DNA from 2 places in the Gracilimonas halophila genome. Region 2 is predicted to be linked to the other one. Evidence: riboswitches for the same ligand, from Rfam matches in the RefSeq annotation. Region 2 holds a riboswitch; the other holds the start of a gene.
What was found. Region 2 has a riboswitch for S-adenosylmethionine ahead of ACFSVN_RS10510 (O-acetylhomoserine aminocarboxypropyltransferase/cysteine synthase family protein). Riboswitches for the same ligand answer to the same signal wherever they lie in the genome.
Positions count from the first base shown of each region.

Region 1: linked by a shared signal. The riboswitch ahead of ACFSVN_RS06795 (homocysteine S-methyltransferase family protein) and the one ahead of ACFSVN_RS10510 (O-acetylhomoserine aminocarboxypropyltransferase/cysteine synthase family protein) in region 2 are both predicted to bind S-adenosylmethionine.

Region 1 covers NZ_JBHULI010000024.1:98,076-104,269, reverse strand. The annotation lists gene metH (methionine synthase) at 1-1,927, opposite strand, end outside; gene ACFSVN_RS06795 (homocysteine S-methyltransferase family protein) at 2,013-2,978, opposite strand; SAM riboswitch class I at 3,079-3,197, opposite strand; gene ACFSVN_RS06790 (hypothetical protein) at 3,442-3,951, shown strand; gene ACFSVN_RS06785 (BamA/TamA family outer membrane protein) at 3,963-5,624, opposite strand; gene ACFSVN_RS06780 (type III PLP-dependent enzyme domain-containing protein) at 5,787-6,194, shown strand, end outside.
Region 2 covers NZ_JBHULI010000024.1:918,092-924,285, reverse strand. The annotation lists gene ACFSVN_RS10530 (6-bladed beta-propeller) at 1-606, shown strand, start outside; gene ACFSVN_RS10525 (hypothetical protein) at 603-1,262, shown strand; gene ACFSVN_RS10520 (homoserine dehydrogenase family protein) at 1,288-2,376, opposite strand; gene metX (homoserine O-acetyltransferase MetX) at 2,384-3,418, opposite strand; gene ACFSVN_RS10510 (O-acetylhomoserine aminocarboxypropyltransferase/cysteine synthase family protein) at 3,608-4,936, opposite strand; SAM riboswitch class I at 5,088-5,226, opposite strand; gene era (GTPase Era) at 5,572-6,194, opposite strand, start outside.

The sequences.
Region 1 (6,194 bases), 820 kb from region 2:
GTGCCTGATCTCCTACGGCTTCATCCTTCAGGATATCAGGATATTTCCCGGTAAGCATCCAGGTTCGGAAAAAGGGAGGCCAGTCAATATAATTTCTCAACTCTGAAATGGGATAGTCTTCAAATGTTCTGGTTCCCAAAAAAGTAGGTTTAGGGGGATGATAACCTTCCCAGTCTATCTCTGTTTTGTTATTCCTGGCTTCTTCAATACTCAAAAGTGGCTTCTTATTTTGACGCTCTTCATGCTGCTTCCGCAGTTCAGCATACTCTTTTTTCATACTGCTCTTAACGCCTTCTTTCCGCTCCTTACTGATCACATCGCCAGCAATAGATACCGCTCTTGAGGCATCCAATACATGAATTATCGATCCTTCATATTCAGGATCGATCTTCACTGCAGTGTGCAGGCGTGAGGTTGTTGCTCCGCCGATCATAAGCGGAAGATCCATATTCCTTTTTTTCATCTCCCGGGCTACGTGGATCATTTCATCCAGAGAAGGTGTGATAAGTCCGCTTAAGCCAATGGCATCCACTTTATGTCTTTCGGCTTCATCCAGGATCTTGTCGGCCGGAACCATAACCCCAAGATCAACCACATCATAATTATTACAGGCCAGGACTACGCTCACAATATTTTTTCCAATGTCGTGCACATCACCTTTTACAGTAGCTAATAGTACTTTAGGGCGCTCACTTGTGTCTTTATTCTCAGCTTTCTCCTTTTCAAGGTATGGCGTTAGATAGGCTACAGCTTGTTTCATTACGCGGGCACTTTTCACGACCTGTGGAAGAAACATTTTACCTGAGCCGAAGAGATCTCCGACTACATTCATGCCATCCATAAGCGGTCCTTCGATCACCTGCAGAGGACTTTCATACTTAACCCGGGCCTCTTCTGCATCTTCTTCAATGTATTCATTGATCCCCTTTACCAGCGAGTGACTGATCCGGTCTTCCACTGTCTTTTTACGCCACTCATCGTCTTTTTTAGCTTTAACGGAGGATCCCTCATTTTTAAACTCCTCTGCAATTTCCATAAGTCGTTCTGTGGCATCATTCTTTCTATCAAAAAGCACATCTTCTACTCTTTCAAGAAGGTCTTCCGGGATATCATCATACACCTCAAGCTGGGTAGGGTTCACAATTCCCATATCCATTCCGTGCTCTATAGCATGATAAAGGAATGCAGAATGAATGGCTTCACGTACACGATTATTACCGCGAAAGGAAAATGACACATTACTAACACCTCCAATAACGTGTGCCCCCGGTAGGTTCTCCCGAATCCACTTGGCAGCAAGAAAGAAATCCATCGCATTCAGCCTGTGTTCCTCCATTCCGGTTGCCACCGGAAAGATATTGGGATCCAGAATGATATCTGATGGATGAAATCCAACTTCTTTGGTTAGCAGTTTATAGGCCCGACCACATATCTCTTTTCGACGTGGAAGCGTATCGGCTTGCCCCTCCTCATCAAATGCCATACAAATAACGGCCGCGCCAAAGCGTCGAACGATCTTTGCTCGTCGCAGAAACTCCTCTTCCCCATCCTTCAGACTGATTGAGTTCACTACGCCTTTTCCTTGCAAGCATTTCAATCCTGCGAGAATAACTTCCCACTTCGAGGAATCTACCATAATAGGAATTTTGGCGATATCAGGTTCAGAAGCTATCAGATGCAGAAAGTGGGTCATTTCAGCCGCACTGTCCAGCATACCTTCATCCATGTTTACATCCAGGATCTGTGCTCCGCCCCGCACCTGATCGAGCGCAATTTTAAGAGCCTGATCATAATCTTTATTCTTGATGGTATTCAAGAACTTCCTTGAGCCGGTGACGTTGGTCCGCTCTCCTACATTCACAAAGTTAGAGTCTTCCGTGATGATAAGGGGTTCAAGTCCGCTAAGTGTCAGAGGTAATGACTTCATACTGTTCTTGCTACCAAAATTTTAGAATTCCAACTCATCGTCAGATAGAGGTCGGGGGTATTTTTGACTGATTGTTTTCTCAGAATCATATCAAAACTCCCTTTGCCCCTTTGCGGTTTATACTTCTTGGTTCGTAACTCCGGGCCAGTTGGGCCATTTTAGTAATGTGTGCTGGAGTTGTACCGCAACAGCCGCCGAGAATATTCACCAATTTATCTTCAAGATATTCTTCCACTTGATTTCCCATTTCATCCGGACCTTCATCATATTCTCCAAATTCATTCGGCAATCCTGCATTCGGGTAGGCGCTGATGAAGAAAGGTGATCTGTCAGATAGATTTTGCAGGTAGGGCTTAAGCTGCTTGGCTCCAAGAGCACAATTGAATCCTACGCTGAGAATGGGCGCATGGGAAACTGAGATCAAAAAAGCTTCTACAGTTTGACCTGAAAGCGTTCTCCCCGAAGCATCTGTAATGGTTCCGGAAACCATAATTGGGATTTCCTCTCTCCGTTCCTCAAACAAATTCTGAATGGCAAATAATGCAGCTTTGGCATTAAGCGTATCAAATATGGTTTCTACCAGCAGCACATCCGCCCCTCCATCCATTAAGCCTCTTGCCTGCTCTTTATACGCCTCAGCAAGCTCATCAAAGGTTACAGCCCGATAACCGGGATCCGTGACTTCCGGGGAAATGGAAGCTGTTTTGTTCGTTGGTCCCATCGAGCCGGCGACAAACCTTGGCTTAGCCGGATTTTGTTGGTTGAATTTATTCGTCGCTTTTTTAGCGATCTCTGCCGATTTTCGATTCAGCTCATACACAATATGTTCCAGGTCATAATCAGCCTGGGCGATGGATGTTCCACTGAATGTGTTCGTCTCGACAATATCAGCTCCGGCTTCCAGATATTCCTCATGAATGGACTGAATGATATCCGGGCGAGTCAGGCTAAGTAAATCGTTGTTCCCTTGAAGGTCATCAGGATGATCTTTGAACTGTTCGCCTCTGAAGTCATTTTCTTCCAGCTTATAACGCTGTATCATCGTACCCATGGCTCCATCAAGGATCAGGATTCGGTCTTGTAAAGCTTGTTTAATATTCACTCTTTCATCTTAGATTGGCTTATACAGAAAGAGCGGAGAGTGATTAGCTCGCTTATCTTTCAGCATACATAAAGTTCTATGTGTGCTGTGGGATTTGGCACCTGCCCCTTTTCAGAAGTGGTTGCCAAGACGTCATCGGGCCCATCCCTCGGTCTTTCTTTATAAGCATTCAATAAATAATTTCTTTGAATATAACGGTCTCTTAGTCGCTGAGCAACCTATTATCATGGATAAAAAAAAATCATTTGAAAGTATCAGAAACCTAAGCTTCAAAATTTCATTGACGTTTCTTGAAGTAATGCCCGGAAATTTAAGATTCCAGACCTGAATTGAGAGTGTTCCAAAACAAGGTTGTATAAATCAATTATTCAGAAGAAATTCAGATATAACAAAGAGTAAGACTCCTGCCTTCATGGAAGATCATATTGAATTCAAACGTATTCGCCCCCGCATCTTTGTGGAAACACCACTTACTGCAGATGAGATCAATCAAAGGATCCGGCAGGAGCTTCGTTCTCAAAACCGTCTTTGTGACGGGCAATCCACTAAAGGGTTCGCTACTATTTGTCCCCCTGAAGAGGAACAGCATTTCTGGTCACCACAGCTTACTATTACACTTGAAGAGACTGATGAAGGGTCTGAAATTAGAGGATTATATGGCCCTAAACCTTCCGTGTGGACCATGTTCGTGTTTTTCTATGCAACCATCGGGTTTTCCATAATGACCCTCTCCATGATCGGACTTTCTTACTGGTCATTAGGAAAATCTGCCGGATTCATTTGGTTGTTGCCAATTTTAGTGATCGTGTTTTTCACTCTTTACGCAGTAGCTTATTTTGGGCAAAAACTGGGACAGAAACAGATGACGAATCTTCATCGGTTTTTAGAGCGGTGTCTGGACAAGGAAATTGATGCGGTTTGATAAAAATCAGATCAAAGCTCCGTCCTGATACCAAAATGCACTTTTCCATTCCCTATCGATTCTTCCGGTGAAATGGCATAGGTAAACTTCAATCTTCCGATGCGGGTCTGGTAACTCAACCCAAATCCTGTGGAGAAAAGGTAGTCGGTTATTTGAAAATCATTATTCGTTTCAGTCAATAACATTGGCCGGTGATAACCTCCCGCTGCTCCAAAACCGAACAAAAAGGAATTGTTGTTCAGTAAAAAACGATATTCTATATCTCCCCAAAATAAACGAGCGGCTCGAAATTGCTGCTCAGAATATCCTCGAAATGAATTTGCACCCCCAAACCGAATCAGGTCATTGGCAGTCACTCGCTTCGATTCTAATAGAAATCCATGTAAAGAAGTCGCTATCACACTTTTTTCAAAAATAGGAATATAGTTGCGGGCTGTAAATTCAAGAAAATTCTGTGTAAAAGCTGTACTTGAATCATCCGTAATATCTTTATTTGCGATACCAAATATCAGTCGTACCGAACTGCCTTTAGTAGGTACAACATACCTATCCAGATTTGAATACTCGAAGCCCAGCCGTGCCGTACGTTTCTTACCGTCAGGCTCAATGACAGCAGGAACATTATTTCCTGAAGTTGTGTTTTGAAACCCAATTCCTCCAGTCAATTTAAAAACTGGGTTCAACCGGTAATACCCATTCAGATCAAGGTCACGGGATTGATATGTGGTATCATTTTGATAGAGTTGAAACCCGGCAGAAACTCCCACCGGAATATTTCCGATCCAGTCTTGCGAAGCTCCAACATTCAATTGGCTTGTTTCTGAACGCAACCGCTGATATTTAAGATCAAAGCCATTTCCCTGAGTGATCACATTCCATAATGAAAGCTCCACATCACCCACAACCTGACCATTTCCAGCTGCATCAGGTACATATCCGATCAATCCATCAAATTGATTCAGTGAACGCTCTTGAACGTCAAACACAATAACCGGTTCACCTTCCCGCAAAAACACCTGTCCTTCTCCCACCTCATTGAATAATTCACTGCTATTAAGATTGGTTCTTAAAAATTGCAGATAGTTTGAAGTGATAAGCTGACCGGGCTGAAACCGGGATATTTTGGAAAGATAGGCTTGTGAATTCGTCTGAATACCTAAAAAGAGAATATCCGAGGCCTCTGCTTTTTGCCCCGTTCTGAGATATACTTCAATAGCAATAGAACAGTTTTCAGGATCAGGATCAAACTTCGCGATCTCTGAGTTTGCAAATGGAAATCCATCTTCCGCCAACTCGATAAGCCTGGATTCAATCTCATTCCGTAAATATTCCTGCCTGTATCTTTGCCGGGGATTCTGAGTAACAACAGTATCTATTGCTCCAGAGTAATTCCAGTTCAGTTGTTGAAATTCGAATGCGCAGCCCCGATCAATATAAAACGTGTTTTCTTTTACAGAATCAGTGGAAGCATACAAATATCCATCGGCTGAAAGCCACTGTAACAAAATGTTTTCAGGGGATGTTGATTCACCAACAAGCTTTGTTTGAATAGAATCAGGAACAGAAATTTCTGTACCGCTATCAAATACACGAGGTGCCGAATCCTGAACCTGGGCAAAACTCAGAACCGGGATCAATAACCATATACTGACTACGCCTGCTTTTGAAAACATAGATCAAATCTACATCCTTTTTCAAACTTGTGCAGAAAAACTCAGAACTCAACAAATTACTTTTTTTAAACACAACCTATTTATCCGTTGCAATTAACTCGTATATTTATATTCTTTTCACCCCATTATCCATTTAATTACCCATGACCTCTACCCCATCTGATGAAGAATAATTATTACGAATTAATTGACCAGACTTATCATTTCCCTCAAAATGGCTTTGAACTTGCCGGCGGAACGCTACACTTTAATAACGTTGATCTCCATAAACTGATCCAGAAATACGGGACACCTTTCAAGCTTTCGTATTTGCCTAAGATTAGAGAAAAAATTCAGAAAGCACGAAAGTACTTTAATCAAGCGATCTCCGAGAATAACTACTCCGGTAAATATGAGTTTTGCTACTGCACCAAATGCTGCCACTTCAATCATGTGGTTAGAACGGCATTAAAAGAAAATGTGTCGCTGGAAACGTCCTCTTCATTCGACATCGATCTGATCGAAAACCTCTACAAGAAAGGGGTCTTTAACAAGGATAAGATCATTGTCCATAATGGTTATAAAACCGAC
Region 2 (6,194 bases):
AAAGAGGGAAGGGAACAGATGGGATTTAAAATCCCAAATAATTTTCCATCCTATGGAACTCAAATAATGTTTTCACCTCATATGGTGGACACTGTATATAAATTACAAGAATTAGGAGTAACAGCTAAGTATGTTTTGGATTTCGGAGAACATGCTATTCCTGAATCAGCTTTTGAAAAGAGAAAGGAATACAGTGAAGGTCTTTTTGATTGGGTAGAGTTTCAGCGAGAAGAGTTGGTTGGGAAGAATTATGTAACCTTTTTACGATTTTTCAATGAGACCAATTCCCATCTTTTTTTCAATATGAGTACGGGTAATAACCAATACAATGTATTGTATGATAAATTTAAAGGTAAAGCAAAAGTAGGTCCCCAAAAGCTATCCAATGATATTGATTATGGTTTTGTCCCATTTATGTATGAAAGTGATGATACTGCATTATATGCGATAATAGAAACGAATGAGTTATTGAGGCATTTGAATAAAGTCTATAATGAAACACCAGAGATTTATCAAAATCCAAAAATGAAAGAACTCATTGATTTGGCTCATTCACTTCCTCAAAATGGTAATCCTATACTTCAAATACTAAGATTTAAGGAATGATGACTAAAGAGGTATTTAAAAAGAAACCAAGTAAAGTTTTCTGGGGATTTATCATAATCGTATTGATATGCATTAATATGTATAGCTTGTACATAGTGCAAAATAAAAATAAAATGGTCGAGGAAGTTGTTAAGATGAAAAATAACACTGCTGATACACTTAATAGTGTAAAAAATAGTGTAAGAGAGAATAAGTTTTTTGAAATAAATGAAAATGGAAAAACGATAAATGATGAACTTATTCTAAATTTTGGCTCTGATGATAGAACAAATATAAAATTTGAAAGTTTACTAGTAAATAAATATACATATGTAATTGATTTAGGACATTTAGATTGTTTTTCATGTATGCAGGGGATAAAAAATATTTTAAACCCCGTTACTTCTTTTATCAATAATTATGGTTCAAAAGTTGTTCTATTAGCAGAATATAGGACACAAGAGGATATAGAAGTTTTAAGACGTTTAACGAACTTGGAAGTTGAAATTTATAGTAAGAATGGAAATAAATTGGGATTGGAAATTGAAGACAATATTACTCCATATATACTCATATTAGATAAAAACCTGATGGTTAATAATGTTTTTGTACCAATAGAAAAATTTCCCGAATTAACAAGTTTGTATTTTACATATACAGGGAATATTTATGATTAAATTTAAATGGAGGTTTAATTTTATGTTAAATCAATCCTCCAATATCAATAATATCCCCTAAAACCCCCGCCGCGGTTACGTCTCTTCCTGCACCGGGACCTTGAATTACGATCGGGGAATCTGCATAGCGTTTGGTGTAGATCTGCAACAGGTTGTCTGTTCCTTTAAGATTGGCCAGGGGAGAATCAGATTTTACCTCTTCCACTCCAACTGAAATTCCTTTTGGGGTGAATTCTCCCAAATAGCGCAATTTCCGGTTGTTAACCATAGCCTGAGCGTTTCGGCTTTTCCAATGAGCATCATACTCAGGAATCTTTTGGAAAAACTCTTCGGTAGAGAATGAGGTTAAACTTTCCGGAACCAGGGTGTCCACCCGGATTTGATCTCGTTCAAAAATATACCCGCACGTTCTGGCAAGGATCAGGAATTTACGGGCTACGTCTTCACCGGAGAGGTCATCCCGTGGATCAGGCTCGGAATAACCATCCTCTTTTGCTTTCAGAACGGCCTCACTGAATGAAACTCCATTTTGTAATTGAGTGAATAAAAAGGTCATGGTTCCGGAAGCCACTCCTGATATTTTAGTGATCTCATCCCCGCTGTTGAGTAAAGTTTTTATGGTGCTTATGACAGGCAAACCGGCACCTACTGCAGTTTCGAATCGGTATTGAGCTGAAGCTCCATTGTTGGCTTTCACCAGACGATCAAAATAATCCTGCTCAAAAGTGTTTGCCCGCTTGCTTGGCGTTGTTACATGAATGCCATTTTCCAGAAGCTCACCATAAATTCTGGCAACAGTCTCACTTCCGGTGGCATCAACAAAAATCAGGTTTTCAGGAGCATCCTTTATAAGTTTGTAGGAGATCTTGGTCCAGTCTGTTTTTTCACCCGTTTTAAGTGACTTGGCTTGTTCAAGCTGCTCCAAGGTCGGATGCCAGCTGAGATAGTTGCTGTTGCAAAAACCAATAACCTCAAGTTCAAAAAGAGGATGGTTCAGGGCTGTGATCTGCTTCAGCAAGGATCCGCCTACAGCACCAACACCGGCGATAAAAAGGGAGAGTTTTTTCTTCTCAGGATCAGTTTCAGGTCTGGATTTATTTAATGTGAGTGTCATGATTAAATTATTTGATAGATTTGTAAAATGATTTCAATTCGGCATTCAGCTTTTCAAATTCTATTAAGAAAGCATCGTGTCCATACACAGACTTTAGTTCAGAAAATTGACTGTTGGGGATGAGGTCGGCGAGTTCTCTTTGTTCTTCAATCGGGTAGAGGAGGTCGCTGTTGAACCCAAGTACCAATACCGGTTTATGGAGATTTTCAAGCACTTCTTTAAAGCTGCCACGACCTCGTGAAACATCGTGCGAATCCATTGCTTTAGAGAGCGTGACGTAGGTATTGGCTTCAAACCGTTCGGTTAGTTTTTGCCCCTGGTAATTCAGGTAAGATTCAACCTGATAAATGTTCTTTTCAGGATGAATACCCCGCCCGAATTTTTGCTCATAATTCCCGGGAGCCCGGTATGTGATCATGGCCATGGCTCGGGCTGCAGCAAGTCCTTTTACAGGAGGATGTTTAGGATCATAAAACCCGCCTTTCCAGTTTTCATCTGCGTAAATGGCCATCCGTTGCGCCTCACTGATACCAATGGCCCATGGTGAATGCGATTTCCCCATCACAAAGAGGGCAGCAGATTTGACCCGATCATCCATAAGGGTAAATTCGAGGGCGATCATTCCTCCCATAGATCCGCCAAGGGCCAGTTCAATGCCCCGAATATTCCATTCATCCAACAGTAGTTGCTGGAAGGTGACGATATCTCGGATGGTGATCTCCGGGAAATCTGCTTGCCATGCTTTTCCTGTTTCTGGGTTGATGGAGGTGGGCCCGGTAGAGCCATAACAACTTCCCGGTACATTGATGCACAAGATAAATTGCTTTTCAGGATCTAGAATACCGTCCTCTTCAAACAAACCACTGAACCATTCATTGGCAGCTGCATGACCTGTAAGGGCATGACAAATCAGGACCACATTGTCTCGATTTTCATTGAGAGTTCCCCAGCTTTTCCAGGCGATATCTACCTGGGAAAAAGTATGTCCGGATTCTGTGGTCCAGCTTTTATTCAGTGTTGTGATTTTGATGTCTTTGTTCATATTAGTCAACTTTTAAGCAACCTCGCAGCGTCCGATAGGTCCTGCGAGCGTTGCGAGTATAGGCCTCTAAATTAAATACCGAACGCTGCGAGGACCGTTGGACGCTCGCAGGTTCTCCTAAGGTATGTTTGGTTTGATAAAAAGCGGGCATGGATTTCCACCACGCCCGCAATGGAGTACTAATCAGAGTTATGCTGTTACTTTAATTTTGGCAAAAGCTTTTTCGAAATCCTCGATGATATCATCGATATGTTCAATGCCTACTGAGACCCTAATCAGATCCCCTTTAACACCACTTGCTTTTTGCTCTGCATCATTGAGTTGCTGATGTGTTGTGGATGCCGGATGAATGACCAGCGTCTTAGCATCTCCTACATTGGCGAGGTGACTCGATAGCTCTACATTTTCGATGAACTCACGTGCGGCATCGTATCCACCTTTCACACCAAAGGTGAAAACAGAACCAAAGTGATCTTCTTTCAGATACTTTTTGGCTCGTTCGTGATAATCATGTTCGGGAAGTCCGGTGAAATTGATCCATTCAATTGCGTCATGATCTTTCAGCCAGTCAGCCAATTTGAGGGCGTTTTCATTGTGTCGTTCAACCCGCAGGGAAAGAGTCTCTAATCCCTGAAGCAGCAGGAAGCTGTTGAACGGCGATTGAGATGGTCCAAAGTCACGAAGTCCTTCAACCCGTGCCCGTATGGCAAACGCGATGTTACCAAACGGACCGTCTTCCCCAAATACTTCCCAGAAATTAAGGCCGTGGTAGGAAGGGGATGGCTCACTGAATCCCGGATATTTCCCATTACCCCAATTGAAATTTCCTCCATCAACGATCACCCCACCAATAGAAGTCCCGTGCCCACCGATCCATTTTGTAGCAGAGGCTGTAACTACATTCGCTCCGTGTTTTAGAGGCTGTACTAATGCGCCTCCTGCTCCAAAAGTATTATCTACCACAAGGGCAATTCCATGCTTTTTCCCAAGCTCGGAAAGCCCTTCGAAATCGGCAATATTACCACGTGGGTTTCCTATAGATTCCACATAGAGAGCTTTAGTATTTTTGTCTATATGTTTTTCAAAAGCTTCCACTGTATCCTCTTCTGCAAATTTCACATCAATGCCTAAACGGGGAAGGGAAACTTTGAATTGATTGTAGGTTCCTCCATAAAGGTTTTGAGTAGAAACAATGTTATCACCGGCATCAGCGAGATTGGTGATGGCTAAAAATTGTGCCGCTTGTCCTGATGCGGTAGCAAGTGCGGCAGTTCCACCTTCAAGGGCAGCCAGTCTTTTTTCAAAAACATCGTTGGTGGGATTCATGATCCGTGTATAGATATTTCCAAATTCGCGAAGCGCAAAAAGGTTGGCGGCGTGCTCCGTATTATCGAAGTTATAAGAAGTGGTTTGGTAGATGGGAACTGCCCGTGATCCGGTTGCGGAATCTGGTTCCTGTCCTGCGTGTAATTGCAGGGTTTCAAATTTGAAGTCTCGGTTTTCTTTTTCGTTGCTCATGATAATTGGTTTTTTATAAGTAATTATTATTGCTTGTTTTGAATTTGAACTGATGATCCTCCTCTGCGAAACTTCAATTGAGCGAACAAAAAAAGCCTCTTTCAGAGATGAATCCGAAAGAGGCTTTTCTTATAAAAACCGGGTCTTATCGAACTCATCTTTTCCATCACATAAAAATTTATGTAACAGACAGGATGTGGCACCTTTTATCCTGCACATAAATATTTATATGCGGGAAACGGTTGCCAAGGCTTCACAGGACCTGATCCCTCCACCTTTCGTAATGAGAATGCAACAGTATGTTAAAGAACAATTGAAATTAAATTCCAATAAAAAAGCCCTTTTGGGTAATAATCAAGAGGGCTTTGTCTAAGATCGTATATTTATACCATAGCCCTTATGTCTGTGCGTAACACATATACATGCAACACATAATCATTGCAGAGGGGTTCGTGATATTTTTTCGGAATAATTTCATTGCTTAAAAACTACGTGGAGATTTTGGATGGTGCAAGTAATTTTTTAAAAGATTCTAAGAATGTTGATTTGATTGATCTTACTTTGATAAAAAGTGAAAGAATCAGAAGACTTATGCTGGATTCTTCAGAGCACCAGCGCGTCTCCACTAGATTCAATTACTTCCCATAGCCCAAATTCCGCACCCATCCTTCTTTCTCTCTCCATTTCTCTCTTACTTTCACGTGTAGTTCCAAATAAACCTGCTTACCAATGAACTCTTCGATGGATTCCCGGGCCTGAATTCCTAATTCTTTAATAGCCGAACCACCTTTCCCGATCAGCATGCCTTTCTGAGATTTTTGATTCACAATGATATCGGCATGAATACGGTCGATGTCCACATCGGCATCATAAGAAACCACTTCCACCGTACATGAGTAGGGTATTTCTTGGTGAAATTGAAGGAAGATCTGCTCACGTACCAGTTCCGAAACAAAGAACCGAACAGGGTGTTCACTGAGGTCTTCCTTGGGGTAGAAGGGTGGGCCGGGCAACAATCCGGATCGAATTTTCTCCATCAATTCGGAAACTCCTGTTCCTGCGGTAGCAGAAACATAATGAACCGAATGGATCTTCATTTTGTCCTGAATTTCAGATGCTGATCGTTCAGCTTTTTCCTGATCTGCAAAATCCATTTTATTCACAACAAGATACACAGGCTTGTTAATAGAGCTGATTAATTTTATGACATCATCGGTGGGATGTTTATCGGTAGGATCGTGGATGAAAAGGATAAGGT